One region of the Vibrio sp. WZ-1 genome, then DNA from elsewhere that is predicted to be linked to it. Evidence: predicted binding sites of a transcription regulator. Region 1 holds the regulator's gene; each other region holds the start of a gene.
What was found. The regulator PurR, encoded in region 1, represses purine synthesis genes. The targets are predictions, from matches to a motif close to TNANGNAAACGTTTNCNTNA.
Positions count from the first base shown of each region.

Region 1 (10,738 bases):
CCTACGATAACGAGCTCGCCCACTTAGTCGAGGCCGCTTCTGATTTCTTCTTGATGCCTTCAGAGTTTGAACCTTGTGGTTTGAATCAGATCTACAGCATGGCTTATGGCACCTTACCAATCGTTCGTGGAGTGGGGGGGCTTAAAGATAGTGTCAATGATTACGATGTTGATTCCGCGGATGCGACAGGTTTTGTTTTTTACGAACCAACACCTCAAGGATTACTTCTGACGATGTTGAGAGCGTTGTTGCTTTATGCACAAAATACGAACGAAGTAAGGCGTGTTCAGCTCCAAGCTATGCAAAAAGATTTCTGTTGGCACAAAGCTGCAGAAGAATATTTGCAGCTGTATAGGGCTGCGTTAAATTAACGCAAAATTTTTAAAAATTGTAACTAAAGGCACCGAATGAGGTGCCTTTATTACCTTGTACTTATAGAGTGTGGTAGGATTTACTCACACTTTTTCATACAGAATGTTTTCAGACTGATAAATGACTCAGCCACTTCTATTCCATAAAACCTATATACATCCCACCAGTAATGAGTGGGTCGTTTTCGTACATGGTGCTGGTGGCAGTTCGTCAATATGGTTTAAGCAACTTAAGGCATATAAAGAACACTTTAATTTAGTTTTAATTGACCTGCGTGGACATGGTAAATCAAATCAGTTAATCAAAGAGTTGATGACAAGTCGCTATACTTTTACGGAAGTTACGCAAGACATTCTAAAAGTTTTGGACCACCTTAAGATTCAATCGGCTCATTTTGTTGGTATGTCTCTGGGGACCATCATTGTTCGTAACCTTGCTGAACTAGCCTCGGAACGCGTACGTTCTATGGTTCTCGGTGGGGCGGTAACACGTCTGAATACACGTTCTCAAATTCTGGTGAAACTTGGCAACCTTGGAAAACATATTCTGCCTTATATGTGGCTATATAAGCTGTTTGCCTACATTGTGATGCCACAGAAAAACCAACGTGAATCGCGACATTTATTCATTCGTGAAGCGAAGAAGTTGTGTCAAAAAGAGTTCAAACGCTGGTTTATCTTGGCCGCTGACGTTAACCCTTTGATGAAATACTTTAAAGATCGTGAACTCCCGATTCCAACGCTGTACTTGATGGGCGATAGAGATTACATGTTTATCAAACCAGTTAAAGAGATGGTTGCGGTACACAAGCAAAGTGTTTTACGTGAGATCCCTGACTGTGGTCATGTGTGTAATGTAGAAAGGCCAGATGACTTTAATCAACACTCCATCGAGTTCATTAAGCAGCAGAGTTTAGCTGCCTAAATCCGAAATGATTGAAAAGATAAGGGGAGCCATTAAGGCTCTCCTATTTGATACCCGCATTGCCAACATGCACCAAACTGCCCTTCATTCTGCTCCAAACAATTAGGACATTGCCAATCTTGGTAACTCTGCTCTGCTTGTTTTTGATAGTCTTCGACAATGGCTGAAGCTTTCAATTGTTGCTCAGGATATAAAAGCCAAACATAAGGGTCTGTATCATTACCAAATGGCAATTCCCCCTTTAATCCGAACATCCCTTCGCCTCTTACTTCACAGCCTATCTGCTCGGTCTTGAGAAGCTCACAGACGATATGAGCTTCAGCGGGATTTTTTGCGATGAATACCTTCATTGCGCATTTCCATTTTGTTGTACTTGAGTTGGGCGGATTTTATTCATTACCCACTTGGCGATGATTGGAAACAAACCAAGTAGTGCAAATGATGCTAATACGGTGGGAGACACAATACCTGAAAGGCTATCTATGGTGGCTAATTGAGTCCCCGCATTCAGGTAAACAGCTGTACCCGGTAACATACCTACTTGGCTGGTTAAATAGAACCGTGCAATCGTCATAGGTGTCAATCCCATCAGCAAGTTGATAAGAAAAAATGGAAAGACGGGAATTAAGCGTAGAGAAAACAGGTAAAAGGCCCCATCTTTTTCAACGCCTTGGTTAATGGCATTCAGTTTGTTTCCAAACTTACTTTGTACCCATTCTCTCAATAAGTAACGGCTACTTAAGAAGGCAACTGTTGCGCCAATGGTGCTGGCAAAAGAAACCAATAAGAGACTGGTCCAGAAACCAAATAGAGCAGCACCCAGAAGCGTTACTACGGCAGCTCCGGGAATGGAGAAAGCGGTGATAGCTATATACGCAAAGAAATAAGTTGCTGCAGCAAGTACGAAATTTTGGCTAATAAAAGTGTTCAACGCCTCTTGCTGTGCCTTGGCGTTTTCTAGGGTTAGATATTGACCAAAACTCACACCTAAAAAGACAATCGTCGCGAGTAGGATCAGTCCTAAAATCAGTTTCTTATTCATATCTATCACTCCATTTCTGCTTCTTAGATAATAAGACAGAATGGAGTGAGAAAAAATTTCAAAAAAACCGCAGTGTAAAACTGCGGTTTATGAATTCCTGGAGCTCAAACTTGTGTTATGAGAGGTGGTTAATTAGCTCTTCTCGACGAGATTGAGGTACAACACTCCAATGAGTACCATTAATGGCGCCCTCAAGGGCCCACAGTAACTCGATGCTTACAGAAGCTGTATGTGTTTCTTGGATCGCCTTGTACGCGTTTAACGCCCCTTGTTCTTCAAGCTGCGTAACAGAATCTATGCCTGCTTTCTTAAGCATTCTCTCTGTTGCTAGCCTAAGGTTCGGTAGATCTTTTAAACGAGTCGGTTTAGAGCTGGCTTGCTGTTCTTTTTCAAGCTTTGCAGTTTCGAGCGAACTTTTGGCTACTTCCACTAAGTGTTGTGGTGTGTCCCAAAGGTCTGGTGAAACGGCATAGTACTTTGTGACTACAGGAAATCCACGCTTCTTGTATACGTAAGGTTTAAGTCCCTGAGTTTCAAAGTCTGAAGATGTCTTTTTATCGGCTCTGATATGAAGCTGGTTGTTAACGACTAATGCAAACATTGTTTCATCAGCAAAAAGGCCAAAGCCGCCAAACATTGAGCGTGACTTGATCGTACCAAGCACCTCAAAAAGCTTCATAGAGTCTTTGAGTATCGGTTTATCCATGATGTGTTATCTCGGTGTAATTTAAATTACGCCACCAAAAATCAGGTCCGAGAGATTAGCAAACGCATGCAGACACAATGTCATTAAAGGGTAAACTCGTCATATGCATACTTGCCATCGGTAACCCCGCTACCATGCTATCTCATGCGATAGTTTAGGCCGGAAGCTTTGCGTCCCACTCTTTAGAGTGGTTTGCCCTGTGCGTGACACTGAAAGCATACTTCCTACATTGGACTAATATCACATTCTGCGCTTGTAAATGTGATCTTGGTTCAGTTAATAGTTATTTTTTCGTGAGTTAAGTTTCATAGATTAACAAAGTGGTCTACCAGGAAATTGTCAGCGCTAGAGAGTTGACTGTACGAAGAAATAACAAGTCTGCAAAGTTCTACATACAGAACTGTTGTCATGGATGGGTTGTTAAATAAAAAGCATCCATATGGATGCTTTTTGATGATGAGTAAACGAGCACTAAAGATTAGTTGATCTTTCTAACCGTGTTTCTAATCACGATCTCTGGCTGCATTTCAAACACTCGTTTTTCGTGTTCTTTATCTTTGATACGCTCTAGTAGGATCTCAAAAGCGTTTTTACCCACACGACGTTTTGGTTGGTGGATAGTCGTTAGTGGTGGTGAGAAGTACTCTGCCAGCTCAATGTTGTCATAGCCGATAACAGAAACATCATCTGGTACCTTGATACCGTTCTGCTGAAGGCGGCTCATCAAGCCAAGTGCCATCGTGTCATTGAAACAGAAAACTGCGGTAGGGCGTTTTTCCATTGCAGTAATGTTATCTGCCGCTAGCACAGCGGTATCACACTCAAAGTTGCCTTCAAGAATCCAATCTTCGTTAACCGCAAGGTTTGCTTCTGCCATTGCACGACGATAACCCGCAATACGCTCTTGGCACGCAGCTTTTTCGAAGTGACCGCTTAAACACGCGATGTCTGTGTGACCATTGTCGATCAGATATTTTGTCGCGATGTAACCGCCTTCTTCTGAGTTATCAATGATCTTGTCTGCTTGTGAGCTTTCTGGACCCCAGTCCATCACAACTTTAGGTATGTCTGAGTGACGGTCAAGCATCTCTTTTAGTTCTTCCGTCAGATCAGAACACATTACTAGAATGCCATCTACACGCTTTTCAGCGAGCATGCGGATGTAGTCACGTTGCTTCTCGTAAATACCGCCCGTGTTACATAGGATAAGAGTGTAACCTTGACGGTAACAGTAGCTCTCAACACCATCGATTACTTCAGAGAAGAACAGGTTGGTAGATTGAGTTACTAGCATACCGATGGTACGAGTTGAGTTGCACTTTAAACTGCGTGCAACGGCACTTGGTGCGTAATTAAGTTCATCCACCGCTTTCATTACTTTTTCTTGAGTTGCTTCTGCAACAAAGCGAGTTTTATTAATTACGTGCGAAACCGTAGTGGTAGAAACGCCGGCTAAGCGAGCAACGTCTTTAATAGTGGCCATAAATGATGTCCTGTATCGAGCTACTGTAAATACCGTAGTGAAGACAACCATACGCTTAGGGTCTTGCGCAAACCGAGCAACTGCGAATAGGGGCATTGCTGAGATATTTGGCAGCGGTTGTTCCGAAATCGGTATAAAAAGGTTTGTAGCAACATTTATCGCTGAGTCTCATATTCCTTTCTTATACTAAGTGAGGAATTGGTCAGCAATCCTGTTAAGAAAACACAAAAACCGCTTTATTTCAGCGGTTTACATATAAATCATATTTAATCGTTTGCGCTCACATTTTAGACTGATGCGGGCAAGCTGGCAATGTTTTAAGCAGCTGTTTTGTGCCTCGGAGGTCACAGTTTAACGGCTAAATGGATTGTATTTCTCTGCGCCAGATTAAAAACAAACGAATAAAATAGGGAGTCTGAATGACAGACTCCCCAAAATAGGCGGCAATTATTCACCAAGAAGGTAGGTGCTGTCCAGTTTACAAAATGCAATTAATAGTTGCGCGACACTAACATAGAAGCCAAATTCATCGAATTGCTTACATTTAGCGGCAAACTGAGGTAGCCATGTCAAAAGGTGTTGCTGGATGAACTCATTTTGCTTTTCGAATGCATCTTCCATGTGTTTTTCCTGCTCGAGTTCATTTGAGCGGATAATCATATTGCCTAAAAAATCTAACTCGACTGCTAAATGATCCGCAGGCTCTTTTAGATTTTCGTCAACTTGCACACCAAAGTCTGCCATCAGCCTTTCCATCTCTTCTGCTGGTTTATCGTTTAATAAACCAGATTCACCGATGTACATTGAGGCATAAGGTAGCGCACCGTGCTTTTCTGTTTTAAGAAAAAGTTCACAGAAGTCCGCAGCTAGCTCTAACTGAGCATCTTCACGATCTTGTAGGCGGTTAAGCGCATCAACAAGGGCATTAACGGATGGTTTGAGTGTTTCATTTTCACCTAAACCAGCTAAAAAGCTTCGAATTTCAACACTATGATAAGATTCCAGTTCCTTGTCTGTCAGCTCTTTTGCAAACAGGCTAGAAAACCACCAATAAATCTCAGCTCGTTTTTCGTTAAAAGCTTTCACTTCTTGCATTTTTTTGCTCCCAAATAGTTATCCCCTAAGTGTAAACAATTAAAATGAATAGCAGTAACTATAATTGTTATGGTTTATTGGGAAATATGCATGTTTATGAATGGCGGCAAATAAGCTTGTTTTGCATCAATAAATCCACAAAATCTTGCTTTTTATTGTAACTATTACTAGATATGTTACTAGTTATGAATAGAATACGTCTTGGAAGATAAAAAAGACAGAAGTGGTGTAAATGAGCTATCACGTATTAGTCGTAGAAGATGATGTTGTAACTCGCAGTAAGCTTGCGGGCTATTTCCAAAATGAAGGTTACAAAGTTAGTGAAGCAGAAAGTGGTGCTGAAATGCGCGAAGTGCTTCAAGAGGGCGACGTAGACCTGATCATGCTGGATATTAACCTGCCGGGTGAAGATGGCCTTATGCTTACGCGTGAATTACGCAGCCAATCAGATATCGGCATCATATTAGTGACAGGACGCACGGATAGCATTGACAAAATCGTTGGTCTAGAAATGGGCGCAGACGATTATGTAACAAAGCCTTTTGAACTAAGGGAATTATTAGTTCGCGTTAAAAACTTGCTGTGGCGTATTTCAGCGGCTCGTAACGGTTCACAAAAAGCAGCGAACGACACAAATGAAGAACACATTGTGCGTTTTGGTGAGTGGATGTTTGATATTCAACGTCGTGCTCTAAGCCGTAACGGTGAGCCGGTGAAATTAACCAAAGCAGAGTATGAACTGCTGGTCGCACTGTCTTCATACCCAAATCAGGTATTAAGCCGTGAGCGTATTTTGAATATGATCAGCCACCGAGTGGATGCGCCAAATGACCGTACAATTGATGTATTGATTCGACGCATGCGCGCTAAGATGGAGTTTGATCCAAAGAACCCACAAATTTTTGTGACCGTTCATGGTGAAGGCTACATGTTCGCAGGTGACTAGGGTCTGTTGACTTAAATCAACGCGATAAAGAAAAAGGAGAGCAATGCTCTCCTTTTTTGTGCCTGTAGGTTTCGTTTTGAAGCCGGCTTAATGCGCTTCTTCGACAGGTGCCTGGCCAATATTATCTCGCAAGTGCTGCCAGATAATACCCATAGTCTCGTGCCAGTATCGCTCCGTTTGCTCTAGGTACTGTGCTTTTGGTGCATAACGATGCCAAGGTTGGTTGACATCTGCAACAGCCAAGAAGTTGGTTGGGGCAGGAATTGGCTGAATCCCTGCTGCACGAAACTCGTACATTGCGCGCTTCATATGGCTTGCTGACGTTACCAGTACAATATTTTTCTGTTTTACAAATGCGGCAGCTTGTCTTGCTTCTTCCCAGGTATCTTTAGCATCTTCAAGCAAGATAATGTCAGACTTAGCAACACCAAGAGAAAGGGCTACGTTAGCCATCATACGAGCGTGACTGAGTTCTGAACCTCCCGCGTAGCCTGACAAAATGAGTTTTGCGCCCGGGTACATACGAAGAATACGTATGCCTTCAGTGAGCCTCATTAAAGCAGCGCGACTTAGTTGTGAGGTGGGTGGTATTTCGTCATCGACAACATGCCCATTTCCTAAAACCATCACGTAATCGACAGATTCCGATACCGGTAAGAAGGCTTTGTACTCGCGTTCCAAAGGCATAAGCAACTTGGTTGCAATAGGTTGAAATGAGGCAAGGAAGATGCCTGCAAAGGTGAATAGAACAATGAAACAACCAGTTTTACGTTTGCTAGTAAAACTAATTAAAAATAGGCCTAATAGACCAATCAGCAGTAAGGCCGGTAAGGGCATGAGCAAGGCTGATATTACTTTTTTCAGCTCAAACATACTTAAATAGTCCGAAAAAACATCAATTGATTATAAAAATGAGGGAGACCCTCTTTATTCCTGCTTTTCTTGTGCCAGAATAGCGGCACAATCCGATATGATAACCCAGTAGACGTGACAGAAGACCGTAATTTCGACGATATCGCCCACAAATTTGCAAAAAATATTTACGGATCTGATAAAGGTGAGATCCGCCAAATCATTGTATGGGAAGATTTTCTACAGATTCTAAGTGAATTGAATACCGACCAGCAAGCCCTGCAGGTTCTTGATGCTGGTGGTGGCTTAGCGCAAATGTCGCAAAAGCTTGCTAAGCTCGGACATCACGTTGCTTTATGTGATCTATCTTCGGAAATGCTGCAACTAGCAAAACAGGATATTGAAAAAAACGGTTTGCTTGAGCAGTATCGCCTGATTCATTCGCCTGTCCAATCCATTGGTGACCATATGGAAGAACAGGTGGACCTTGTCATGTTCCACGCCGTGATGGAGTGGCTCGTTGATCCCAAAACGGCACTCGAAACGGTATTGGAACAGGTCAAGCCGGGGGGCATTGCATCGGTTATGTTCTATAACCACCACGGCTTAGTCTATAAAAATGTGGTTTGTGGCAACATTCCTCATATTTTAGACGGCATGCCTCACCGGAAAAGATTTAAACTACAGCCACAAAAAGGCCTAAAACCCGAAGAGGTCTATCAGTGGATAGAAGATTCTGGTTTTAGTGTTTGTGGTAAATCTGGTATTCGTTCCTTTAGTGATTACATAGGCAATATGCAATACATGGGCGATTACGAGTTTGAAGATGTGTTGGCGCTAGAAAAACAACTTTGTCGACAAGAGCCATACCTCTCATTAGGCCGCTATATTCACGTGTGGGCTAAGAAGAACGATAACAGGAATAACGATGAGTGAGATGACTCTCAATGCTGCAGAGCAACCAATCGACGAATTGGTTGGCTGGGTAAAGCAGCACGATTTCTCGTTGAACCTGACCACTGAGCGACTGGCGTTTTTGATCGCTATCGCTGTACTAAGTAATGAAAGGTTCGATGAAGAATTGGGTGAAGGTGAATTGCACGACGCATTTGCCATCGTCACTCGACTATTTGATGAGACGGGCGAAGCTTCGGCTTTCCGCGCAAACAATGCCATCAATGAGATGGTTAAGCAGCGTCTTATGAGCCGTTTTGTCAGTGAAATTACTGACGGAGCGAGCATTTATCGCTTATCGCCATTAGCGATAGGAATTACTGATTACTACGTGCGCCATCGTGAGTTTTCAAAGCTACGTCTTTCTATCCAGCTATCCATGGTAGCGGACGAAATGGCGAAAGCGATTGAAGCTGCACAAAAGGGTGGCACTCCAGGCCATTGGAAGAAGAACGTATACGGGATCTTGAAATATTCTGTAGGCGAAATCTTCGACCAAATTGACCTCAACCAACGTGTGATGGATGAGCAGCAACAGTCTGTGAAACAGCAGATTGCTGACCTGCTTAACAAAGACTGGCGTGAAGCAATCAACAACTGTGAAGCGCTTCTGTCAGAAACATCCAGCACGTTGCGTGAACTTCAAGATACGCTGCAAGCTGCCAGTGATGAACTGCAAACTCAGATCCTAGATATCCAAGAGATTGTCTATGGTGACCCTGAGCTTGAGTTTATTGAAGAAGCCTTGTTTGGTCTGCAGATGAAGCTGGACCGAATCACAAGCTGGGGCCAGCAAGCGATCGACCTTTGGATTGGTTACGACCGACACGTGCACAAGTTTATCCGTACCGCGATCGATATGGATAAGAACCGTGCGTTTAGCTCGCGTCTGCGCCAGTCCGTTAAAGACTACTTTGATTCGCCTTGGTATCTGACTTATGCAGATGCAGAAAGGCTTTCTGACCTTCGTGACGAAGCCCTAGTACTGCGTGATGACGAGGTAACAGGTCAAGTTCCGATGGAAGTGGAATACGAAGAGTTTCAACAAGTCAACGATGAGTTGGCAGAGCGTATTGGTGACATGCTGAAAGCGCATAAAGACCAAGGCGTGCCAATTGACTTGAGCGTGGTACTGCGAGATTACCTTGCACAACACCCTCACACTCATCACTTTGATTTAGCTCGCATTGTCGTTGATCAGGCGGTACGTATGGGATATTCCGAATCCGACTACCAAGCTGTTCAGCCAGACTGGAAAGCAATCAACGAATTTGGGGCAAAGGTACAAGCGAATGTCATCGACCGATACTAATGAATACATGTCAGAGAATCTGGCAAAAGCAATTTCTAACCCTCTGTTCCCAGCGCTAGATAGCATGCTTCGAGCAGGGCGTCATATCTCAAGTGAAGATCTAGACAACCACGCGTTGTTGTCAGACTTCGAACTTGAGCTTTCTTCTTTTTACCAGCGCTACAACACCGAATTGGTGAAAGCGCCAGAAGGCTTCTTCTACCTGCGTCCACGTTCAACGTCTCTGATTGGCCGTAGTGTACTTTCTGAGCTGGACATGCTGGTGGGTAAGGTACTGTGTTTCCTTTACCTAAGCCCAGAACGTCTTGCGCACGAAGGCATCTTCACTAACCAAGAGCTTTACGACGAACTGCTTGCTCTAGCAGATGAAAACAAGCTGATGAAGCTAGTGACGAACCGTGCTACCGGTTCTGACCTTGATAAAGAAAAGCTGTTTGAAAAAGTACGTACGTCACTTCGTCGTCTACGCCGACTAGGCATGATCATCAACATCGGTGAAACAGGCAAATTCAGCATCAGTGAAGCGGTATTCCGCTTTGGTGCCGATGTACGTGTTGGCGATGATATGCGTGAAGCGCAGCTACGTCTGATCCGTGATGGTGAGGCGGTAGTGCACACTAAAGAGCCAAGCCAAGGCAGCCTATTGTCTGAAGAAGATCAAGACGACCAAGCCCAAGAAGAAACAACAGAAGAGGGTGAAGCATGAGCATGATTGAACGCGGTAAATACCAATCGCTGACCATGGTCAACTGGAACGGCTTCTTTGCCCGTACGTTTGACATCGATGGTCTGGTCACCACGCTATCAGGTGGTAACGGTGCAGGTAAATCAACCACAATGGCGGCATTCATCACCGCATTGATTCCTGACCAAACGCTACTGCACTTCCGTAACACCACAGAAGCAGGCAGCAGCCAATCGTCTCGCGATAAAGGTCTGTACGGTAAGCTACAGCCGGGCGCATGTTATGCGGCGCTAGACGTGGTGAACTCACGTAACCAACGCCTATTGTTCGCAGTAAAACTGCAGCAAGTTGCGGGTCGTGATAAGAA
Region 1 covers NZ_JBQEQR010000080.1:108,335-119,072, reverse strand. Annotated here, with positions in the region: gene glgA (glycogen synthase GlgA) at 1-371, shown strand, start outside; gene ACTS60_RS17170 (alpha/beta fold hydrolase) at 493-1,296, shown strand; gene ACTS60_RS17165 (putative signal transducing protein) at 1,329-1,646, opposite strand; gene ACTS60_RS17160 (TVP38/TMEM64 family protein) at 1,643-2,338, opposite strand; gene ACTS60_RS17155 (TfoX/Sxy family DNA transformation protein) at 2,454-3,044, opposite strand; cyclic di-GMP riboswitch class I at 3,161-3,251, opposite strand; gene purR (HTH-type transcriptional repressor PurR) at 3,523-4,527, opposite strand; gene torD (molecular chaperone TorD) at 4,975-5,622, opposite strand; gene torR (two-component system response regulator TorR) at 5,855-6,568, shown strand; gene elyC (envelope biogenesis factor ElyC) at 6,656-7,441, opposite strand; gene cmoM (tRNA uridine 5-oxyacetic acid(34) methyltransferase CmoM) at 7,556-8,356, shown strand; gene mukF (chromosome partition protein MukF) at 8,349-9,686, shown strand; gene mukE (chromosome partition protein MukE) at 9,667-10,392, shown strand; gene mukB (chromosome partition protein MukB) at 10,395-10,738, shown strand, end outside.

Region 2 (10,738 bases), on a different contig from region 1:
ACTCAGTAAAGAGTTCTTCACCAAAAAACTCAGGCCCATATTCAGAGCGGAAACCTTTCCCGTGCTCACCCCACATTAAGCCGCCGTATTTCGCCACCAGCTTAACCACCTCATCTGAGATTTCATGCATCAATGCTTCTTGGTGAGGGTCGCACAGATCCAGTGCTGGGCGAACGTGAAGCACCCCCGCATCTACGTGCCCAAACATACCGTAGTTGAGTGATTTCGCGTCTAGTAACTCACGGAACTCAACAATAAAATCCGCCAGGTTTTCTGGTGGTACACAAGTATCTTCCGCGAAGGCGACTGGCTTAGCGCGCCCTTTAGCAGCACCAAGCAGGCCAACCGCTTTTTTGCGCATATTGTAAATACGGCCGATACTCGCCACATCATTACTCACTTGATAACCGATAATGCCTGCTTCTTCAGTTTCTAACATGCTATCTAGCTGTGCGGTCAGAGAAGCAACTTGCGATTCGACCTCTTGCTCATCTTGCCCTGCATATTCCACCATGTTGATGCCAAGCATCTCTTTATCTGGAACGTCAGTGATTAAGTCGCTGACCGTGTGCCAAACAATATCTTGTTTGGCAAGATTAAGAACTTTTGAATCGACGGTTTCAACCGACATCGCATTCGCTTGCACCATAAACGGCGCGTTACGAAGTGCAGAGTCAAAACTGTTATACTTGACGTTTACCAAGGTACGCGCTTTGGGAATACGAGTTAGGTTAAGCTTAGCTTCAGTAATAAAGGCTAAAGAACCTTCTGCGCCACATAATACACGCGTAATGTCGAAGCTACCCGTTTCTTCATCAAGTGCATTCTTTAAATCATAGCCCGTTAGAAATCGGTTTAAAGGTGGAAACTTATCGTTAATTTTCTGGCGATTTTCACGACACACCGACTCAGTCACACTCATTGCGGTATGCGCAAACTCACCTTCAGTTGGCAAACCATTCGAAAGGTCTGATTCGAGGACTGAACCGTCAGCGAAAACCGCTTGTAATGACAACACATGATCAGACGTCTTACCGTATTTGAGAGAACCTTGGCCAGATGCATCGGTGTTGATCATCCCGCCAATGGTAGCTCGATTGCTAGTGGATAAATCTGGCGAGAAAAAATAACCGTAAGGTCGGACGGCATCATTGAGTTGGTCTTTTACCACACCCGTTTGAACACGAACCCAACCTTCTTCTTCATTCACCTCAATAACTTTGTTCATGTGGCGAGACAAATCAACCACTATCCCTTTGGTTAGTGACTGACCATTAGTCCCAGTTCCACCTCCACGCGGAGAAAAGGTAATTCGTTCGTACTCTTCTTTGTTGCTTAGTTGTCCAATTAGAGACACATCGTGCGTTGATTTAGGATGGATAACAGCCTGAGGTAGTTGCTGATAAACGCTGTTATCAGTCGCCATTGCGAGACGGCTAGAGTATTGGCTTTCGATATCGCCTGTGAATCCTGCATTTTCTAGTTCTTTCAAAAAAGATAATACGAGAGGATCGACATCTGTTTGAGAGTGTAATCTTGGTAACATTGCTTCCTGCCCCTACGACACTATTCCGATCAGTGATAGGTATTGTTTTTTGTTTACTTTGCCTGTTCAACAATCTGCTATTGCGATAATTGAAGAAGTTGATAGGTTAAGTAATATTCTTTGAATTTCGTCACTTTACAACATTTAAAAAAGTGATCAAATCAGAATCTCATTGCAACAATTCAACTTATGCTTTCTTTTTTAGCTATTCACACCTACATTGATGCAAAACTCGCTTTCAAGACCAATATATTGAGCATTTAGAATGAAAAAAAATAAAGTAGTCACTACTGAGGATATCCTTTTAAAACTTTGTCAGTCAGTTTCTGGCGTCTTAACTTCAGCAACATCTTCTCAAGTTCACTATTCAGCAATGGTGCAAAAGATCAACAAAACCAGTCTTAAGCCAGATTTTGGCTGCTTTGTCCTTTTTGACGGTGGTTTTACTGGCTTAGTTGTTATTAACTTTACCGCAAAGGCAGCACTAGAGATCTATACGAATTACATGCGAAATATGGGCATGCCTGAAGAAGAACTAGCAATCTCTCACACTTCTGACGAAGTCGGTGATGTCCTTGGTGAGCTGATGAACCAATTAGTGGGTGACTTCACAAATAAAATCCGTAAAGAGCTACAAACAAACATCACTCAGAACCAACCTAAGATGCTAGCACTGAACAAACAGGTCATCTTACAAGTTGACACGAACCTAGACCGCCCACAAGCACGTCGAGTGACATTCTCTACAGCGAACAACAACATCTTCTATTTAGAACTAGCAATGGATAAAACTGAATTTATCCAGCTAGAAGAGTTTGAAATTACTGAAGATGAAACGCCAGATGACATCTTAGAAGCCACTCGCAAGAGCATGGAAGAAAAGTCGAAGCCAGAGACAACATCACATAGCTCAGCAGATGACCTGCTTGACGAACTCGGTATCTAGTTAAGCATCAAGCCTCTTTTCGAAGCACCCTTCTCTGGGTGCTTTTCTTTAGGTTTCCACACCTTCAAACCAGCCCAAAACCTTTAGACACAAAGTCCTGTGTTTCGTTTTTACGCCAAAAAAGGTAATATATCCGACTTCTCAAATTTTGTGTTTTTGTTATTGGTCGTCAATGGATAAACAAAAAGCTCTTAAGAAAATCGCTAAGTGTCTAGAACTAGGTAACTCTGCCAATGTAAACGAGGCCGCAAACGCTATAAAAATGGCGCACCGCCTCATGCTCAAATATGGTCTAGATAAAGATGACATTGAGTTTATCAAGATGGGTAAGACGCAATCTTCCCACCTGTTACCTTCTAACATCAGCTCGACGATACTGCGCGTGATTCGAGGTATTAATACCAAGTTTGGTGTAGAAGCAGTTTTGTTGAACCATAAGGGGCTAAAACGAGTTGAGTTTATCGGTGAAGCTGACCGAGCTATCTTTGCCGCGTTTGCCTTTGACATTATCTATCGCGAAATGAATGAAAGTACCGGACAGTTCCGCAATAGTTTTGCTGGTTCGGGAACATCATCAATGGAAGTAACTCGCCGAGTTAACTCATTTGTCTCTGGTTGGGTTGAAGGTGCGTTGGAAAAACTACCGACCATTTCACCTGATGAAGAGTCGGCAAATAAAATCAATAACTACATAGACAAAGAATTCAAAAACATCGACCGCGAGACGTTCAAGAAACAGCTTAAAGAAGCGATGAAAAACCTCACCGCTGATTATGAAGTTGGATTAAAAAAAGGACGCAAGGTATCAGTTAACCGCGGGGTCGGTGGAGCACAAGCTAGAAAGATGCTTGATAGCAAATAGTTTTTGGCTGAGTTCTTTATCAGTCTGACTTTTACATAACAAATATCAATAACACCCTACGTATAATTCGGTTCCTAATGTGAGGCTTACTATAGCCTCTGTTTTATATGGAGATATTCCTTTGAAAAAGATGTCTATTGCACTTGCACTAGTGCTTGCTCTTACCGGCTGTCAAGCTACTCAACGCCAAAATGCTACAACAGGCGAGTACGAAACAAATTCAACAACTCAAGGTGCTCTAATTGGCGCTATTGCTGGTGCTGCAATCGGCCTAGCAACAGGTGACAACGCAAAAGAACGTCGTAAGCATGCGCTAATTGGCGCGGCTGCAGGTGGTGCAACAGGTGCTGGTGTCGGTTACTATTTTGACCAACAAGAAGCAGAACTGCGCCGTGCACTACTTAACTCTGGTGTACAAGTAGAACGTGTTGGTGAGAACCAACTGCTACTTCGCATGGAAAATGGCATCGGTTTCTCATCTAGCTCATACCAACTAGATGCAGGTATCCACAATACACTTCGTGGCGTCGCACGCATTCTTGTTGAATACCCAGATACAAGCCTAGTGATCGACGGTTACACAGACAGCACTGGTAGTGAATCATACAACCAAACGCTATCTGAGCGTCGCGCAGAATCAGTGCGTCAATTCCTAATATCACAAAACGTAGCACCAGGTCGCGCAATCGCTCGTGGCTACGGTGAACGTAGCCCATTATGTTCAAACCAAACTTCTGAAGGTCGTGCTTGCAACCGTCGTGTTGAAATCCAGATCTTGCCACTGAAGTAATTTGGTTGCACCATATCGGTAATAATAACGATTACCGGAGCAGGTCTAGCGAACTCCGCTAGACCTGACATACCCAATGTCTTTCAGAACAATCGCCCTTACCTTAACTTTAAGTGCCTGCCTTACAAGTACTGCATTCGCTTCTCAAAGTCCTACGCAACCTGAATCCCAATTCGATCTAGCGCAACAACTGGCGTTAAAGCCCAATCCAGACTCTCCTTCTGACGTGCGTTATTGGCTAGAGCAAGCGGCAAGACAAAGCTATATTCCTGCCCAGAAACAATTAGCTGAAGACTACGCCAGAGGATTAACAGGAAACGTAGACTTCGCGCAAGCAACCTATTGGTTTACTTCAGTGGCCTTAAACGACCCAACCGATAGAGGCTTCCTCCTTGCAGACTTTGTTCAGCACCATCAAAATCGCATCACCACCGAAGATCTACTTGAGGCTTGGTACCAATTAGCGGCACTAAAAAACCCTCAAGCCGAAGAAGCTTATAATCAGTTTTTAGAAGAGCGCTTCAACCAACTAAGGGCGAAACAGGTTTCCGAGATTGTAGAGCTAGATAAAACTGCCACACACGAAGAAGCACAAGATATAGCTACATTTGAACAGGAACAGAAAGCAGAGACCACGAATATATGGTATGCCTCAGGTGCGCTCGGATTGAGTGTATTGATTGGCGGCTTTGCTTTTGGTTACCGAAGACACAATAAAAAAGTGGCAGCCAATATAGCGCATGAAGCGTCGCAATCTCTGCTATTAGAAACTCAGGTGAAAGAACTTCAGTTTTCTAACAAACAACTTAAACGCCAACTAGAAAAAGTGTTCAAAGAGTTTAAGAAAATTAAGGGGCAGTCTGACAATCAAAAACTGGCAATAGCGTGCGCCACATTTGGTTATACCCCACAAAACATTCCAGAGAGTAAAACAGTGAAATTGCGCTACAGACAATTATCAAAACTCTACCACCCTGATTCTAGAGGAAGTGAAGATGAGATGAAGCGTTTAAATCAAGCGTTTAAAATCATTTCACAAAATGTTACAAAAGAGTAAAAAGTAGCAGTACTCCCTTTCCTTGCGAGCTTTTCATCCTAGAAAACAAAGGCTCGCAATCGATCTCCCTCTCAAACAAATTAACAGACATTTAACTAAACGTTCGTTTGTATGCCATAATGCGTGGCGAAAAATAACACCTAGCGACTCAAAACTAATTTAGGTGGGGAGAAAATCAATGTTCACTGAAGAAGGCACCTGTGACTGGTGTAAAAAACCTAGCTTTGTAATTCGTCATGATTACCTTGATGGTAAGTATCATCGCTCATGCAAATCTTGCTTCGACATCGCGAAAATCGACGTTCGCCTGTTTAACCAAGGCGAAATGCAGATGCGTGAACGCATGGCACACCAAGCAAGCTAATCAGAACAAATCAATGGAACTGATTTTCAAAGGCGCCTTTTTAGAGGCGCTTTTTTGTTCTCTAAAACATGATACCAACCGGATCAAACAACGACGCACTCTAGTTTGCGACAACACAGTATCGAATCACTTCCTGAGATCGTACCTTTGAGTGGGTAAACTCATCTCAGAGCATTCTCTCCTTTCTCCAAAACACTGTATAGATGGACTAAAAGTACTGTGTATACAGTACTAATGACCTGTACATAGAAAAAAGAATACTACTTACCTCACATTTATCACCCTTCATAAAAACAAGTAATTCCACAATTATTTCAATATATTTCAGCAACTTAAAAGCATGCAGATACGTAATCATCGGAAAATCTTACGTTCAACTTTTAGAAATCGGTTGATCAGTCACCAAAAACAAACTACTGTATAGACATACAGCATGTATAAAGGAACAGTAAGATGCAGTTACAAAGTCAATCTCATACATACTCTCGCTACAACGTATTGGCACAAGCAACACAACCTATGGATGTGTCTGACCAACTTCTTTCTAAGTTGGCTGTATTGTCTCAACAGCAACAGTGGATTCTGTTTACTGCTGAGTGCCCTCGCCCTGATTTTGAGCAACTTGCTGCTTCTAACATTCGCTGTCAAAACATCATTCAGATGAAGCCCTCTCAACAGCTTTCTGAAGTGGAAATTGTTATTAAGGCTATTCAATCTGGTAATGCTAGCGCTGTCGTCGCATCGAACAAGATTGCATTAATGAATCAATCAATGCTGCGCGATATTGCCCAACGTTATCAGTGTGAAGTCTTTTTCGTCGAAGGCAGAGTGAACAAGTACCACTAATAAGATCGACGTTATCCATCCTGCATCTCGCCTCCTTTCAAGGAGGCTTTTTTTGTACTTCAATAAATTAAGGCAAACGTTTGCTTTTTCTCTGGCGAGTTAAAATAGTTCTGGTATGATGCCCTCATTCGATTTATTCAGCGCACATTGTTCGCTGGATATCTTCTCTTTATGACGTTTGATTAAGATGATAGGAATGTCGCAATGAGCCTTGCTAATCAAGTACTTGCCGTCAATGACGACCTGCCAATTCGCACCCACAAGCCTGTACACAGCGGAAAAGTTCGCTCTGTTTACTGGTTAACTGAAGAAGACAGCGCACGACTGATCAAAGAAAAAGGATACGATGTCGCTCCTGATGCCCCACTGGCCATCATGGTGATCAGTGACCGTATCTCTGCATTCGATTGTATCTGGCACGGCGAAGGTGGACTAAAAGGCGTTCCGGGTAAAGGTGCAGCACTAAACGCGATTTCTAACCACTGGTTCAAATTGTTTAAAGACAACGGCCTTGCTGACAGCCATATTTTGGACATTCCTCACCCATTCGTTTGGATTGTGCAAAAAGCGAAGCCAGTGAAGATTGAAGCGATCTGCCGCAAATACATTACTGGCTCTATGTGGCGCGCTTATTCAAATGGCGAGCGCGAGTTCTGTGGAATTCAGCTTCCAGAAGGTCTTGAGAAAGATAAAGCACTACCAGAACTATTAATGACACCTTCAACCAAAGGTATTTTGAAAGGCATTCCTGGCGTTCCTGAAGCCGATGATGTGAACATCACGCGCCAAAACATCGTGGATAACTATGAAGCTTTCAACTTCTCAAGTGCAGAAGACATTGCACAATACGAGAAGCTATTGAAAGAAGGCTTTAACGTGATCAGCGATGCGCTTGAAGCCGTTGACCAAACGTTCGTAGATACTAAGTTTGAGTTTGGTTACGTACACGACGCAGCAGGTAACGAAAAACTGATCTACATGGATGAAGTAGGTACACCAGACTCTTCACGCATTTGGGATACGAAAGAATACCAAGCGGGCAATATCGTAGAAAACTCTAAAGAAGGTTTCCGTCAATTCCTACTAAACCACTTCCCTGACCCCGATATTCTGCTTAACAAAGAACGAATGCCAGAACGTGAAGCGCTCGCTCGTGATAACGACCTGCCAGTGGAGTCTTTGATGGACATCTCACGCACTTATATCGGTATCGCAGAAAAAATTACTGGTCAGCCAATCACGTTAAGCGACAACCCCAAAGCGGAGATCATCGAGATCTTAAGCAAAGAGTACGGTTTGATCGACTAACTTTATCTCTAAAATGAATGGTTAAAATGAACCAAATAAAAAGTCCGCAAAATGCGGACTTTTTTGTTCAAACTAAAATCAACGTTAACTGTCTAGTTAATATCTAACGTTACACCATCGGTAGTAGAAGCCGATTTAGTCGTAACTCGATACTCTTTATCTATAATAGTCGAAACCATGTACCACGTTGATTCTGCTTTTTCCGGAGTGAAGGTTACGCGCATAAAACCACGCTGTTTAATATCTGTCCATTGAAGCTCTTTCGATAAGTGAGGAAGCGTAAACTCCATTTGAGCAATCGCAACCGGATCCAACCCTAAATAAGCTTCTAAACCGGGAGAACTGACAGAGCTTGTTGCAAACTCCACACCGATGGGATTCCCCGACATATCCGCCAGCTCGCTTGTCCATGCGTTATGGGTATCCCCTGCTAGACAAACGAAATTGCCAGAAACGGATTGTGCTAACTGGTACAGCCTTTCTCGTTCAACATAGTAACCATCCCACGCATCAAGGTTGTACGGTAACGTTACTGGGTCTGAACTAGGATCAGCAAGATACGCTGTCATTGCAGAGTTAACGGCCAATAACGCAGCCGATTTCTGCTCGTCTGTGGCAGTGAACAGTTGAAACATCGCTAGCATGACACTGCTTGGAATTTCCATCTTCGACATTAGTACTTGCTGACCTAGCACGTTCCACTTTGAGTTGTTAGTTGTGAACTGTTCAACTAACCACCCCAACTGATCCATCCCAAGAAGCTCTCTATCGCTTGCTCTCGACTGAGCCACAAGCTGAGCAATACCCTCCATAGATGGGGGGGACATGGAAAAGTAGTCTAAAGGCTTATCACGACCTACTAGGCGAGTATCAAGCATCATAAGATTAACAAGGTCACCAAACGCAAACTGCCTATATATCAGCATGTTTGATATTGGGTTTTCTCGTACTGGTAGCCACTCTACCCAAGCTGCTGCAGCAGCCGCTCGACGATCATAAAAACTCCCATCTGAATCTTGATGGTTTTCAGCGCCTTCCTTCCAAGCATCATTGGCAAGTTCGTGATCATCCCAAACGGCAATCATTGGTAAAGTCGCATGCAGTTCCTGCAAATCGGAATCTTGTCGATATTGAGCATAACGAGCTCGATAGTCTTCTAATGTGAGACATTCCGTTCCTTTACTTGGTTCTCTGCCAAGAGTAGTAGCATTCTCAGTCGCGTATTCACCTGAACCATATTCATAGATATAGTCCCCCAAATGTAAAACCACATCGATAGATTTGCTTTTATGTTGGTTGATAATTTCACGATAAACATTGAAATAACCCGCGGGATAATTCGCACACGACACGACTGCCATCGATATTTCATCAATAGCGCCCTCCGGCAGAGTGTGCGTCTCTCCAATAACACTTGAAGAATCTCCAACCAAGAAGCGATAGAAGTATTTGGTGTTGGCGTTGAGGTTCATCACATCAACTTTTACGGTAAAGTCTCGACTCGTATCAGTTGAAAACACGCCTTGCTGAACAACATCGGAAAAATTCATATCAGACGCAACTTGCCACTCTACGTCGACGTTTGCTGCCTCGGTAGAGACTCGCGTCCAAATAATGACTTGGCTTTGTGTTGGGTCCCCGCTCGCAACCCCATGCTCAAAAGCTGCACTTGTTACTGACGTATCTTCATCGCTACTACATCCAGCTAGACCCGTTGCAACTGCCGTCGAAGACATGGCTTTGATAAAATCTCTACGTGACAAAGACATATTAACTTCCCTTGTTATGTTTTGTTCCTTTAGCTAAGAGCGATTGTTCGGCCTAATGCGAATAAGTTCTCAACCACAAATAGCGTTTAAACATTGTTTGTGAAACACAAACTTAGAAGCACGTTATGACAATTGCATGTCAGAAGGTTACAAAAATGTTAATTTAAGTGTAAATACTCTATATTCATCACACTTATTATCAATTCTGCATTAATAACAAATAGGAAAATTTTGTTTTCGGAGACAAAAAAAGCGACTGGTGGATCAGTCGCTTCTATTAGATGTTTGAAAGTGAGGAAAAAGAAAGGCTAAAGTTTTACAGTCAAAACATCCGGTTCACTACTCTCTATTTTGAGTTTACTTCTTTGCTCAATGTATTCAATTTGCTGAGTTTCCAAAGCATAAGGCATAACTACTCGTAGTTCATGTATACCTTCACCTTGCGCTAACCTTACCAAAGTAACCAGATTGGATTCATCACTCTGACGCGAAGACATCGATTTTAATGCTGCTTCCCAAAGGCGATCTTCAGGCTCCGTCAATTCCACGATGTTCTGTTTCCACATCATGCCAAAAATGGGAGCGATGGTGGTAAACGCCTCTAGAAAGGTCCACTTTTTACTGCCAGATGCGCCTAGAAAGCTTGTGTAGTCGAATTCAATGCTTCTCTTTCCTTGTTGCTCCATCATAGGCCTCGACACGCTTTTTATTAGATATACCAAATATCGTTCAACTGTTTTGATATAGCAATAGGATATAAGACAATGGTCTTTTATGCCCTAATTTACATTCAAAAGGAAATATAAGAACCAGATTTGTAACAAACAATGTACAGCTTAGCCATATATAAGCATTCAATTGATTAATATTTTAGCCAGTAAAGAAAAAGCGACACCATTAACAAAATGGATGAAAAATATTTATAAATTCATAAGTTTAATGCCAAGCCCAAGTCGAGTCTGAGAATGGTTGTAATCAATCAAGGTTTCACCGTATCCATGATAACCCTGCACATAGATACCTAAAATATCGTTAATCGAGTGCGTATAACCCAGTTCAACTCCACCTTTATCCGACGAGAAATTGTAAAAACCTCGGGCATCAATCACGCCAGGTCCAGTATAGAGTTTGCTCCAAAGCTTATAGGGAGCATAAAAGTCCTCCATGTCATCATGTTCAGACTTAAATACCCACCAGCCTTGAATACCATACTCAACCGGCCCCGACACTCTTTCCAAAGATAGGTAGAG
Region 2 covers NZ_JBQEQR010000085.1:422,919-433,656, reverse strand. Annotated here, with positions in the region: gene ydiJ (D-2-hydroxyglutarate dehydrogenase YdiJ) at 1-1,546, opposite strand, end outside; gene ACTS60_RS22660 (DUF3334 family protein) at 1,812-2,492, shown strand; gene ACTS60_RS22655 (DUF2786 domain-containing protein) at 2,665-3,354, shown strand; gene ACTS60_RS22650 (OmpA family protein) at 3,485-4,144, shown strand; gene ACTS60_RS22645 (J domain-containing protein) at 4,221-5,201, shown strand; gene ACTS60_RS22640 (hypothetical protein) at 5,380-5,565, shown strand; gene ACTS60_RS22635 (SulA-like leucine-rich domain-containing protein) at 6,019-6,411, shown strand; gene ACTS60_RS22630 (phosphoribosylaminoimidazolesuccinocarboxamide synthase) at 6,616-7,719, shown strand; gene ACTS60_RS22625 (alkaline phosphatase D family protein) at 7,812-9,488, opposite strand; gene ACTS60_RS22620 (transporter) at 9,797-10,174, opposite strand; gene ACTS60_RS22615 (phospholipase A) at 10,409-10,738, opposite strand, start outside.
Region 2: ACTS60_RS22630 (phosphoribosylaminoimidazolesuccinocarboxamide synthase) is a predicted target of PurR. The motif match lies at 6,480-6,499, and genes of this name have one in related genera.

Region 3 (10,738 bases), on a different contig from region 1:
TCGTCCCAGACGGCAAAGAAGCGTAATATCCTCTAAGGTCTGCCGATAATATACGGCTGCTCATATTCCACCCTCAAACTTCCTTCCTGTTTGAGGGCTGGAAACTCGCAATTAATGTTGTTCAATAGGAACAGTCCATTAGGAATTCTCCATGCGAATCCGAAGTTCATTTACACAATCCATTCTGCTGTTCATCTCTTTGCTTCTCGCTAGCCAAGTCTTTTCTTACTACGCCGTTTTTAACTACGCGTTGATGCCAAGTTTGCAGCAGTTCAATAAAATTCTCGCCCATGAATTGAATCTGGTGCTCGATGAAGATGGTCTACTCAAGGCTGACGCGCCGCTGCGCCACCAACTGCTGGAAAACTTAGGCGTGACGGTACACAGCGTCGATAGCGAGATGATGAATGAGTTCAATCACGCGATGTCGATTGATTTGATGTCGGAAGAGATGACGCAAGAGCTCGGTTCTCCAACGGAAGTGCGTTTGCTGCTTGGTAGTGAAAGCTACATTCTGTGGATGCGTATCGATCAGCTGCCGAACTCCATCATTCGTATTCCGCTCTCTGAGCTGCAAGAAGAAGATTTTGCGCCGCTGTTTCGCAATAGCTTAATCATGGCATTGTTGATCATTGCTGGTGGTTGGTTGTTTATCCGTTTGCAAAACCGACCTTTGATTGCGCTAGAAAAAGCCGCTAAAGGAGTCGGTCGAGGTGAAATTCCCCCGCCATTGCCAGAGAAGGGTGCCTCGGAAATCCGCTCAGTAACTCGCGCATTTAACCAGATGTCGAAAGGCATTCAAGAACTGGAAGAAGATCGTGCGCTACTGATGGCAGGCATCAGCCACGACTTGCGCACGCCACTGACGCGTATTCGCCTTGCGACAGAAATGATGTCACCTGAAGACAGTTACCTAGCCGAGGGCATCATCAGTGATACCGAAGAGTGTAACGAGATCATCAGCCAATTTATGGACTACCTCAAGCCAGTAAACAAAGAGTCGTTTGAGCAAGTAGACATCAATACCATCACCAGCGATGTAGCAACGTCGGAAGGGGGTTATGAAGTCGAAATCGAAACGGACCTCAACCCAACGATGCTAACCGCGAAAGGCAGCCCAATCGCGATTAAACGCGCGGTGAGTAACTTGGTGGTTAACGCTCTACGATACGGTAATGGCTGGGTGAAAATCAGTACGGGCGTCACCGCCGACAAACAGTTGGTGTGGGTTTGCGTTGAAGACAATGGTCCGGGCATCGAGCAATCGCAAATCGCACGCTTGTTTGAACCTTTTACTCGTGGTGATACTGCACGTGGCAGTGAAGGGACAGGCTTGGGCTTAGCCATTGTTAAGCGCATCGTCAGTCAACACTCTGGCTCGGTTGTGGTACGTAACCGCAGTGAAGGCGGGTTAAGCGCACAAATCAGCTTCCCAACCAAGTAAGCTTTCTTAGCTCAATCGATTCCAATAAAAAAGCCCAACCAAAGTTTGGTTGGGCTTTCCGATCATCCTAGTGCAAGGTTAGGATTCTTTTACCTCTTGAGCAACCAGCTCATCTTCCTCTTCCAATTTCTCTGGAAGCAGTAGGTTCAATACGATAGCGGTGATGCCGCCAGCCGCCACGCCTGTTGAGAAAATACTCTTAATGAACTCAGGCATGAATTGCAGAATTTCAGGTTTTTGTGCAATGCCCAAACCCATTGAGAACGACAGCGCCATAATTAGGATTGCGCGGCGATCGAGGTCGACACGCGAGATGATGCGCACGCCCGCTGCGGCAATGGTACCGAACATCACGATAGTCGCGCCGCCCAGCACTGGCTCAGGAATCAGTTGAACAAAGCTTGCCACACCTGGGAAAAGCCCCAGAATTACCAACATGCCTGAGATGAAGTAACCTACGTAACGGCTTGCTACGCCAGTGAGCATGATGATGCCGTTGTTTTGGCTAAAGGTAGAGTTTGGGAAGCTGTTGAATACCGCCGCAATGGCTGAGTTTAGACCATCTGCCAATACGCCACCTTTGATGCGCTTCATGTAAACCGGACCTTTTACTGGCTCGCCGGAAACTTCAGACGTTGCGGTGATGTCACCAATTGCTTCTAGCGCTGTGATAAAGAAAATCAGAACCAGTGGAATAAACAACGACCAGTCGAAGCTTAAGCCGTATTGCATTGGTATCGGCAGTGCGATGAGGTCAGTTTCGCCAAGTGTTGACGTGTCGACCATGCCCATGAAGTACGCCATGACGTAGCCAACCAGCATTGCAATTACAATTGATGCAACACGTAGGTATGGGTTCTTTGAGCGGTTAAGAATCACGATCAAGCCAAGTACTGTGCCAGCGAGAGCTAACTTGTCTAGGCTACCGAAAGAGCCATCGCCCATTGCAGCATAGCCTCCGCCCATTGATACCAAACCCACTTGGATAAGCGTCAGGCCGATAAGCGTCACGACGATGCCAGATACCAATGGAGTGATGATGCGGCGTGCGTGTTCTAAAACGCGAGATAGCAGGATTTCTGCAAAAGACGCTACCAAGATAGTACCGAAAATCGCTGCCATCATGGTGCTGATGTCCGCGCCGCCGGCTTTAAGAGAAAGACCCGCACCAATGATTGGACCAAGGAAGTTGAAGCTGGTGCCTTGCACTGAAAGCAAGCCAGAGCCGATAGGTCCAAAGGTACGAATTTGAATAAAGGAAGACACGCCAGATGCAAACAGCGACATGCTGATGATGGTGTTGGTTTGGTCAGCAGGCACACCCAAAGACTGACAAATGATCAGAGAAGGGGTGATAACGGCTACGAACATCGCCAATAAGTGCTGAAGTGCAGCAAAAATGGTCTGAGGTAGTGGTGGACGATCGTTTAACTGATAGACCAGTTCCGAAGTTCGGTTTGAAGTTGTCATGTTTGTCTCGCTAGTCGCAATAATTCTTGCCCCAGAGCTCGCTGAATGGGAGTGCTGGGTGGAGTTGACGTTATGACCTGTGATTGCTGTTAATCAGTGTCAACTCAGGTTGGTTTGATGTGACAAGGCGCACACCATAAATTTTGTGCGGGATTATAGATGGATTTATTCAAAAAGCAAACGTTTGCTTTGGTGTTAATAGAAAAGGCGAACTAAATTGCTCGCCTTAATCTCCTACGCTTTGGAGTAAATGTCGCGTTCACCTAGCCAACGGTCAATGATCGCTGTTGCCTTAGTTGGGTAATTGTCATGAATGTAGCGCGCAATGCGTTGAACTTCTGGAATTAAGCGCTGATCTCGCACCAAGTCGGCAATTTTAAAATCTGCCAAGCCAGTTTGTTTGGTACCAAGAAGCTCACCCGGCCCACGAATCTCTAAGTCTTTCTGTGCAATCACGAAGCCGTCGTTGCTTTCTCGTAATACGCCTAAACGTTTTTGCGCAGTTTTTGATAGTGGCGAGTGATACAGCAGCACACAATGGCTAGCCACTGAACCTCGACCAACACGACCTCTAAGCTGGTGCAACTGAGCCAAACCTAAACGCTCTGGATTCTCGATGATCATCAGGCTGGAGTTGGGGACGTCTACGCCAACTTCAATCACCGTCGTTGCGACCAACAAATGCAGCTTATTGTCTTTGAAATCCTGCATCACCGCTTGCTTCTCAGCGGGCTTCATTCGTCCATGCACGAGACCAATTTTTACGTCAGGCAGTTTACGTTGCAGTTCTTCTGCAGTATCGGCGGCGGCTTGAGCCTCCAAGACTTCAGACTCATCAATTAAGGTACATACCCAATACGCTTGTTTGCCTTCGTTTAAGCAGGCATTGCGTACTCGTTCGACGATATCATCGCGCTTAGTGTCTGGAATCGCGACCGTCTGGATTGGTGTTCGACCTGGCGGTAATTCATCAATCACCGACGTTTCTAAGTCAGCATAAGCTGTCATGGCTAATGTTCGCGGAATTGGCGTTGCTGTCATGATGAGCTGGTGTGGATAAGCGCCTTGTTTTGCGCCTTTCTCACGTAGCTCTAAGCGCTGGTGGACACCAAAGCGGTGCTGTTCATCAATAATAACCAAAGCAAGATGATGAAACTCAACATGCTCCTGGAAAAGGGCGTGAGTGCCCACAACCATTTTCGCTTCACCATTGGCAATTCGGGCTAGTTCGGCTTCTTTGGCTTTACCTTTCAATTTGCCTGCAAGCCAACCGACCTGAATGCCCATTTTCTCAAACCAATTAGCGAAGTTAATCCCGTGCTGTTCGGCGAGCAGCTCGGTCGGTGCCATTAAAGCGACTTGATAGCCGTGTTCAATGGCTCTGACTGCTGCGAGTGCGGCAACTAAAGTTTTTCCCGAGCCTACGTCACCTTGAACAAGGCGCATCATTGGGTGCGTTTTTTCTAAGTCAGCTTCAATTTCTTTAACGACTCGTGCTTGAGCATTGGTCGGCGAGAAGGGCAATTGAGCCAGTAGCTGCTTTTTCAGTGAGTCACACGACGCCAAAGGCAATGCAACGTCCTGTTGTCCTTTGCTGCGCACTGCCAACATAGAGAGGTTCTGCGCCAGTAACTCTTCCATGATCAAACGAATTTGAGCAGGGTGCTTGCCTTCATCAAACTCATCCAAATTAATAGTTGGAGGTGGACGATGAATCGTATGCAGCGCTTGCGACATGGTTGTCTGGTGATTGTACAAACCAGAAGGCAGCAATTCTTGTACTGCGGCTTTATCGAGTAGTGATAAAGCTTGTTCCGTCAGGTTACGCAAAGTGATTTGACGCAATCCATCGGTGGTTGGATAAACGGGGGTTAAGCTCTGTTCCACATCCGGTTTTTGTTCACTTGCATAAAACTTGTAGTCAGGGTGAACAATTTCTAAGCCCATCCCGCCACGCTTAATTTCACCGTAAGCGTGTACTAACTTACCATTCGAGAAATTGTTCTTCATCGCGGCAGTAAAGTTAAAAAAGCGTAGGGTAATGGTGCCATTGCCGTCGCTGATTTTTACTGTCAGCATTTTGCGTTTGCCGAAAGTAGTATCGACAGCCATGACTTTGCCCTGTACCGCCGCCCAAAGCCCAGCATGCAGTTTGGCGATTGGGTAAATGCGAGTGCGATCTTCGTAACGAAGAGGAAGGTGGAACAGCAAATCTTGAACGCTATGCAAGCCAACTTTGGCGAGTTTTTCTGCGACTTTAGCGCCAACTCCAGACAGAGAAGTTAAAGGAACAGCAGATAACATTTGGGCAGACATAGTGGGCTCAAGAAAATAGTTAACATAGCAGTATGTTAACCACGAAGCTGTGTTTTTGTACAGGGAAAAATACAGCTTCGTGAGGAGTCGAATTTCGCTCCTTCGCCGCTATTCAGGATGACAAGAGTTGATTATTTACTTTGCATCTCTCTCCACCACGATTCGTCAGCCACAATTTGGCCTTCGTCATCAAGTTGTGGATATTCTAGCCCTTTGCGTTTCGCTACCTTTGCTAAGACCGGATGTCCTCGTTCAAACAGGATGCGGTTGATGGTCTCTTTTGGCAGTGCACTTTCCTCACGTTCGTACATACCAGCGGCTTCACGCTGACGCTGCGCTTCATAAAGAATCACAGCACTGGCGACTGAGACATTCAAAGACTGCACCATACCGATCATTGGAATAATGATGTCTTGGTCTGCGAGTTTCTTCGCTTGCTCTGAAGCGCCAATTTTTTCGCTTCCCAGAATGATTGCCGTTGGCTTGGTGTAGTCGATTTCACGAAAATCGACCGCGGTGTCCGAAAGGTTAGTGACCAGAACTTGCATGCCTTGCGCTTTGAGCTCGGTAATCGCAGTTTCAATCGAATCGTGAGTATCCACTTCGACCCAGTTGCGTGCTCCGGCTGAGGTGTGGGTCAGTGTGCGCATTTTGTCTGGCCAAATTGCATGAACTTTGTGTAAGCCTGTTGCGTCTGCGGTGCGGATCACGGCGGAAACGTTGTTTGGTTTATGAACTTCTTCAAGGCACAAAGTGAGGTCGGTTTGGCGTGCTTTTAACACTTGATGGATGCGGTTGTAACGTTCTAAATTCATAATAAATAGGGATATAAAAAAATCGCCACCCAGAGTGTGGGTGGCGATAGAGTTTAGTTCTTTCTTCGTCTGACTCGAGTCGCCTGTGGCATGGTCTTAATCTTACGCATGATGCCAGCAAGGTGAACACGATCTTTGGTGGTTAGTAGAACGGTAACGGTGTACAAGCGACCGTCGCGTTCTTCGGTTGAGAGACCGTGAATGTTCGAACCGGTTTTCGAAATCACATTGGTCAATTCCGCTAGCGCACCTTGGTTATTGAGCATATCGACTTTCAGTTCAGCAATGAATTCTTTGTCGTACTCTTCAGACCAAGCGACTGCCATGTATTTGTCTGGCTCTTTTTGGTATCCGCGTACGTTTGGACACGTTTCACGGTGCACCACAAGACCACGACCTGGTGATACGTGGGCAATGATGTGGTCATCCGGAATAGGGTGACAACAATTCGCGAAAGTCAGTAGCAGACCTTCTGCACCACGGATTGGCAGTTTCTTGTTAGATTCGTTTGGAATCGAGCTTGTGGTGGTCAATTCATCAGTGTCACCTAGTAAGCGACGCGCGATGACGATGCTCATCAATTCACCCAAACCAATGGCTGCTAGCAGATCATCGACGCTTTCTAGGCGCAAATCAGTCAGCACTTCTTGGATGTTTTCTGGGTAGATTGAATCAATCGAATGACGACCTAAAGCGTGATTCAGTAGACGACGACCTAAGGTAATCGACTCTTCACGACGCATGGTCTTCAATACTTGACGAATCTTAGTGCGAGCGCGAGAAGTCACGACATAGTTTAACCAAGCTGCGTTTGGACGCGCACCTGGTGCACTGATGATTTCTACTGTCTGACCGTTTTTTAGTGCCTTACTTAGTGGGTAAGGGTTACGGTCAACACGAGCACCAACACAAGAGTTACCGACATCAGTATGTACGGCATAGGCAAAGTCGACAGCCGTTGCGCCTAATGGCAATTCAACGATACGACCTTTTGGTGTGAAGACGTAAATCTCATCTGGGAATAGATCCGATTTTACGTTTTCAATGAATTCAAATGAGTTACCCGCGCTTTGTTGTAGCTCAAGCAGGCTTTGCATCCAACGCTGAGCTTTCACTTGCGCTGTGGTACCAGATTTGTCGCCTTTGTCTTTGTATGACCAGTGCGCAGCGACACCTTTGTCCGCCATTTGATCCATATCTTCGGTACGGATCTGAACTTCAACTGGCACGCCATGTGGGCCAACCATAGAAGTATGTAGCGATTGGTAGCCGTTCGCTTTTGGTACCGCAATGTAATCTTTCATACGACCAGGACGCGGCTTATACAAGCTGTGTACTTGGCCTAGAACGCGATAACAAGTATCGGCAGTATCAACAACCACTCGGAAAGCGTAGATATCCATGATGGTGTGGAAGCGCTGCTCTTTGGTTTTCATCTTGTTGTAGATGGAGAACAGGTTCTTCTCACGGCCTAACACGCGCGCATTCAAGCCAACATCTTCCAGTCGACCTTCAATTTCGCTATGAATACGCTGGATCATCTCTTTACGATTACCGCGTGCCGCTCGTACCACTTCTTTTAAAACGCGGTAGCGGTTTGGGTAAAGCGCTTCGAAGCCAAGTTCTTCGAGTTCCGTTTTGATATTGTGAATACCAAGACGGTGAGCGAGTGGAGAGTAGATCTCTAGTGTTTCGCGGGCAATACGACGCTTTTTATCCGGGCGTAGGGCACCCAACGTGCGCATGTTGTGCGTGCGGTCAGCTAGCTTGATGAGAATGACGCGAATGTCTTGCACCATGGCAAGTACCATTTTGCGGAAGTTCTCAGCTTGCGCCTCTTTGCGATCGCGGAATTTGAGTTTGTCCAGTTTAGATACACCATCAACCAGCTCTGCCACGGTATTGCCAAACTTCTCTTCAAGGTCTTCTTTAGTAACATCACAGTCTTCTATGACGTCATGTAATAAAGCTGCTTGAAGGGTTTCGATATCGAGGCGCATTTCAGCCAAAATTCTGGCTACAGCAACGGGATGGATGATGTATGGTTCACCGCTAGAGCGGGTTTGCCCTTCATGGGCATCTCTTGCTACCACATAAGATTGACGCAGAGCCTCAATTTGAGGCTCTGTTAGGTATTCTTGGGCAACGTCTTTGAGGCTATCGAATAGATACAAATTATAGGCCCGGAAGGTTGTTGAATTCTAAAGTCAGAATTAACGGTTGTGAGCGATGCTGCTTACTGCCGCTAGCTCTGCCGCTTCTTGCTCTTGTTGTTCTTGACGTTCACGAGCGTCTAGAACTTCTTTAGTAATTAAACCTTCTTCGATTTCGCGTAGAGCGATAACCGTTGGCTTATCGTTCTCTTCTGGCACTAGTGCATCTTTACCGCCAGTTTGCATTTGACGAGCGCGGCGAGCCGCAATCAGTACTAGGTCGAAACGGTTGCCAACTTTTTCAACAGCGTCTTGAACAGTTACGCGTGCCATGAGGACTCCAAATAGTTAACTAAATTTTGAATGACGAGAAAGTATACAGTCTCAAGGCGTTATTTGCTAGCGATAAGACGTGTAACAACAATGACTTTCTATATAAGCAATATAAGCTTCCTTACCGTAATAAAGAAGCAAAAATTCATTTTTATATCTAAGCTGCTTAGAATTATAAATTCCGCTTCGAAGAAGAAGCTTAGATATCAGCAAGTTTTACTCTGCTAGAAGTGCGTCAAGCATACCTTTATATTTAGCAGCTTGCTTTTCTTCCTTCAATCTTTCCGCGCGCAAAATGGCTTTGAAATCCATTAATGCGGTGTCGAAATCGTCGTTAACGATTACGTAATCGTACTCGTTGTAGTGTGAGATTTCAGACTTCGCTTCTGCCATGCGTTTTGCTATCACTTCTTCACTGTCTTGACCACGAGTGTTTAGGCGGCGTTCTAGTTCACCGTTTGAAGGAGGCAGGATAAAGATGCTCTTCGCTTCTGACATTTGCTCACGAATTTGACGTGCGCCTTGCCAGTCGATGTCTAGAAATACGTCGATGCCTTTGTTTAGCGTTTCTTCAATCCATACGCGTGATGTGCCGTAGTAGTTACCGAACACTTCTGCGTATTCTAAGAAGTCGCCTTTTGCAATCAGAGCTTCAAACTCTTCTTTGGCAACGAAATGGTAGTGGACACCGTTTTCTTCACCTGGGCGCATGCCACGGGTTGTATGAGACACAGACACTTTCATTGCGTATGTTGGATTACGTTCCAACATTGCTGAGATCAAGCTAGATTTACCTGCGCCGCTAGGTGCAGATACGATATAGAGAGTACCTTTGCCCATTGTACTGTTCCACTTTTGGTTGGATTGAGTAAGTGCCGAGAGAAAGTATCGACAATGTAATAACGATAGCACTGGCAATGATGGTTTCACCACCAAAGGGATTGAGATTGGTGATAATCCCGCCAGAAAAATGGAGGCGAAGAGTATCACGATCTTTAATGGGTTGCCAGTTGATCTTGCGGATCTGAATTTAGTTTAAGGCTATTCAAGTCCATTCGGTTTATAACGAAAAAAGGGGAAGCTTTCACTTCCCCAGGCGTGCGACTGACTCACACTTAAACCTTTCATAATCAAGCAAGTTTTCTCAACTATTCAGGTTATCCTTGCGTCTCCAAGAAGTTGATCCACGGACTGACAACCGCTTTCATATCTGGAGATTGAGCTGCGCTCTTCATCGCTTTTAAGGCATTCATTGGCTGCTTCAGTTCGAAATAAGCCATACCTCGAATATAAGATAACTCGCCTTTTTGGTCTCGTTTCGCATCTGGAGCTGCCGTTTTAGCGAACTTCGCGGCTTCAGTGTACTGCTTGTCTAAAATCATCAAGCGAGCAATTTTGATCTGTGTTTTTGCTTTTGGCTCTAAGTTATAAGCTTGCTGATAAACCGTTATCGAGCTGCTTAGCTCTTGAGCTTGCTGCCAAAACTCTGCCAATTTTTCTAAATTGGCTACACTGCGCTCGACATGACCTTTTTCCATTGCCTCTTCCAGTGTTTTGGCCGCTCGGAAAGGGACGCCCTTGTAAGCTTGGAAGTTGACTAAGCGAACGTACTCTTTCTCCTCATCAAATAAGCCCATTTTATGTGCCATCTCGAGAGTTGAAAGTGCATTTCGTTCTTGGTCTAGCTCCATGTAAATACCGGATAACTGAGTCCAATAACGCTTATTTTTTGGGTACTTAGTCGTCAAGATTTTCAGCACACCAGCAACACTTTTGAACTGTTTCAGTTCGTAGTGTGATGACATAAGAAGTTGATACCAAGATTCACTTGGGTTCTTTGTCATCGCAATGGCTTTCTTCGTTGGAGGAATTGCATTCTTGTAATCTTCCAGCTGAACATAAGCACTTGCTAACGTGATGTAGGCATGAGCTTGAGGCTTTTCTTCGGTCGTTTCTGCAATCTTGAACCACTCTTTCATCGTGCTTACCGATTGCTTAAACTTCCCTTCAGCCAAATAAAGCTGTGCCAAGCTATAACGAACTTGTTGAGCTACAGGAACCGGTAAAGCATTGAGCTTTAGCGCTTCTGCGAAATACTTTGCCGCTTTAGGGTAGTTATCTTTAAGGGAATAAAGAAAGCCCATTTGCTGCAAAAGTACGGCTCGGTCGTATTGCTTTTTACTACTGCCTTCTAAAGCTGAGTTGAG
Region 3 covers NZ_JBQEQR010000066.1:90,494-101,231, reverse strand. Annotated here, with positions in the region: gene ompR (osmolarity response regulator transcription factor OmpR) at 1-26, shown strand, start outside; gene envZ (two-component system sensor histidine kinase EnvZ) at 152-1,444, shown strand; gene ACTS60_RS08665 (uracil-xanthine permease family protein) at 1,523-2,914, opposite strand; gene recG (ATP-dependent DNA helicase RecG) at 3,149-5,230, opposite strand; gene trmH (tRNA (guanosine(18)-2'-O)-methyltransferase TrmH) at 5,362-6,045, opposite strand; gene spoT (bifunctional GTP diphosphokinase/guanosine-3',5'-bis pyrophosphate 3'-pyrophosphohydrolase) at 6,099-8,219, opposite strand; gene rpoZ (DNA-directed RNA polymerase subunit omega) at 8,259-8,531, opposite strand; gene gmk (guanylate kinase) at 8,748-9,371, opposite strand; gene ACTS60_RS08635 (tetratricopeptide repeat protein) at 9,689-10,738, opposite strand, start outside.
Region 3: ACTS60_RS08665 (uracil-xanthine permease family protein) is a predicted target of PurR. The motif match lies at 3,087-3,106, and genes of this name have one in related genera.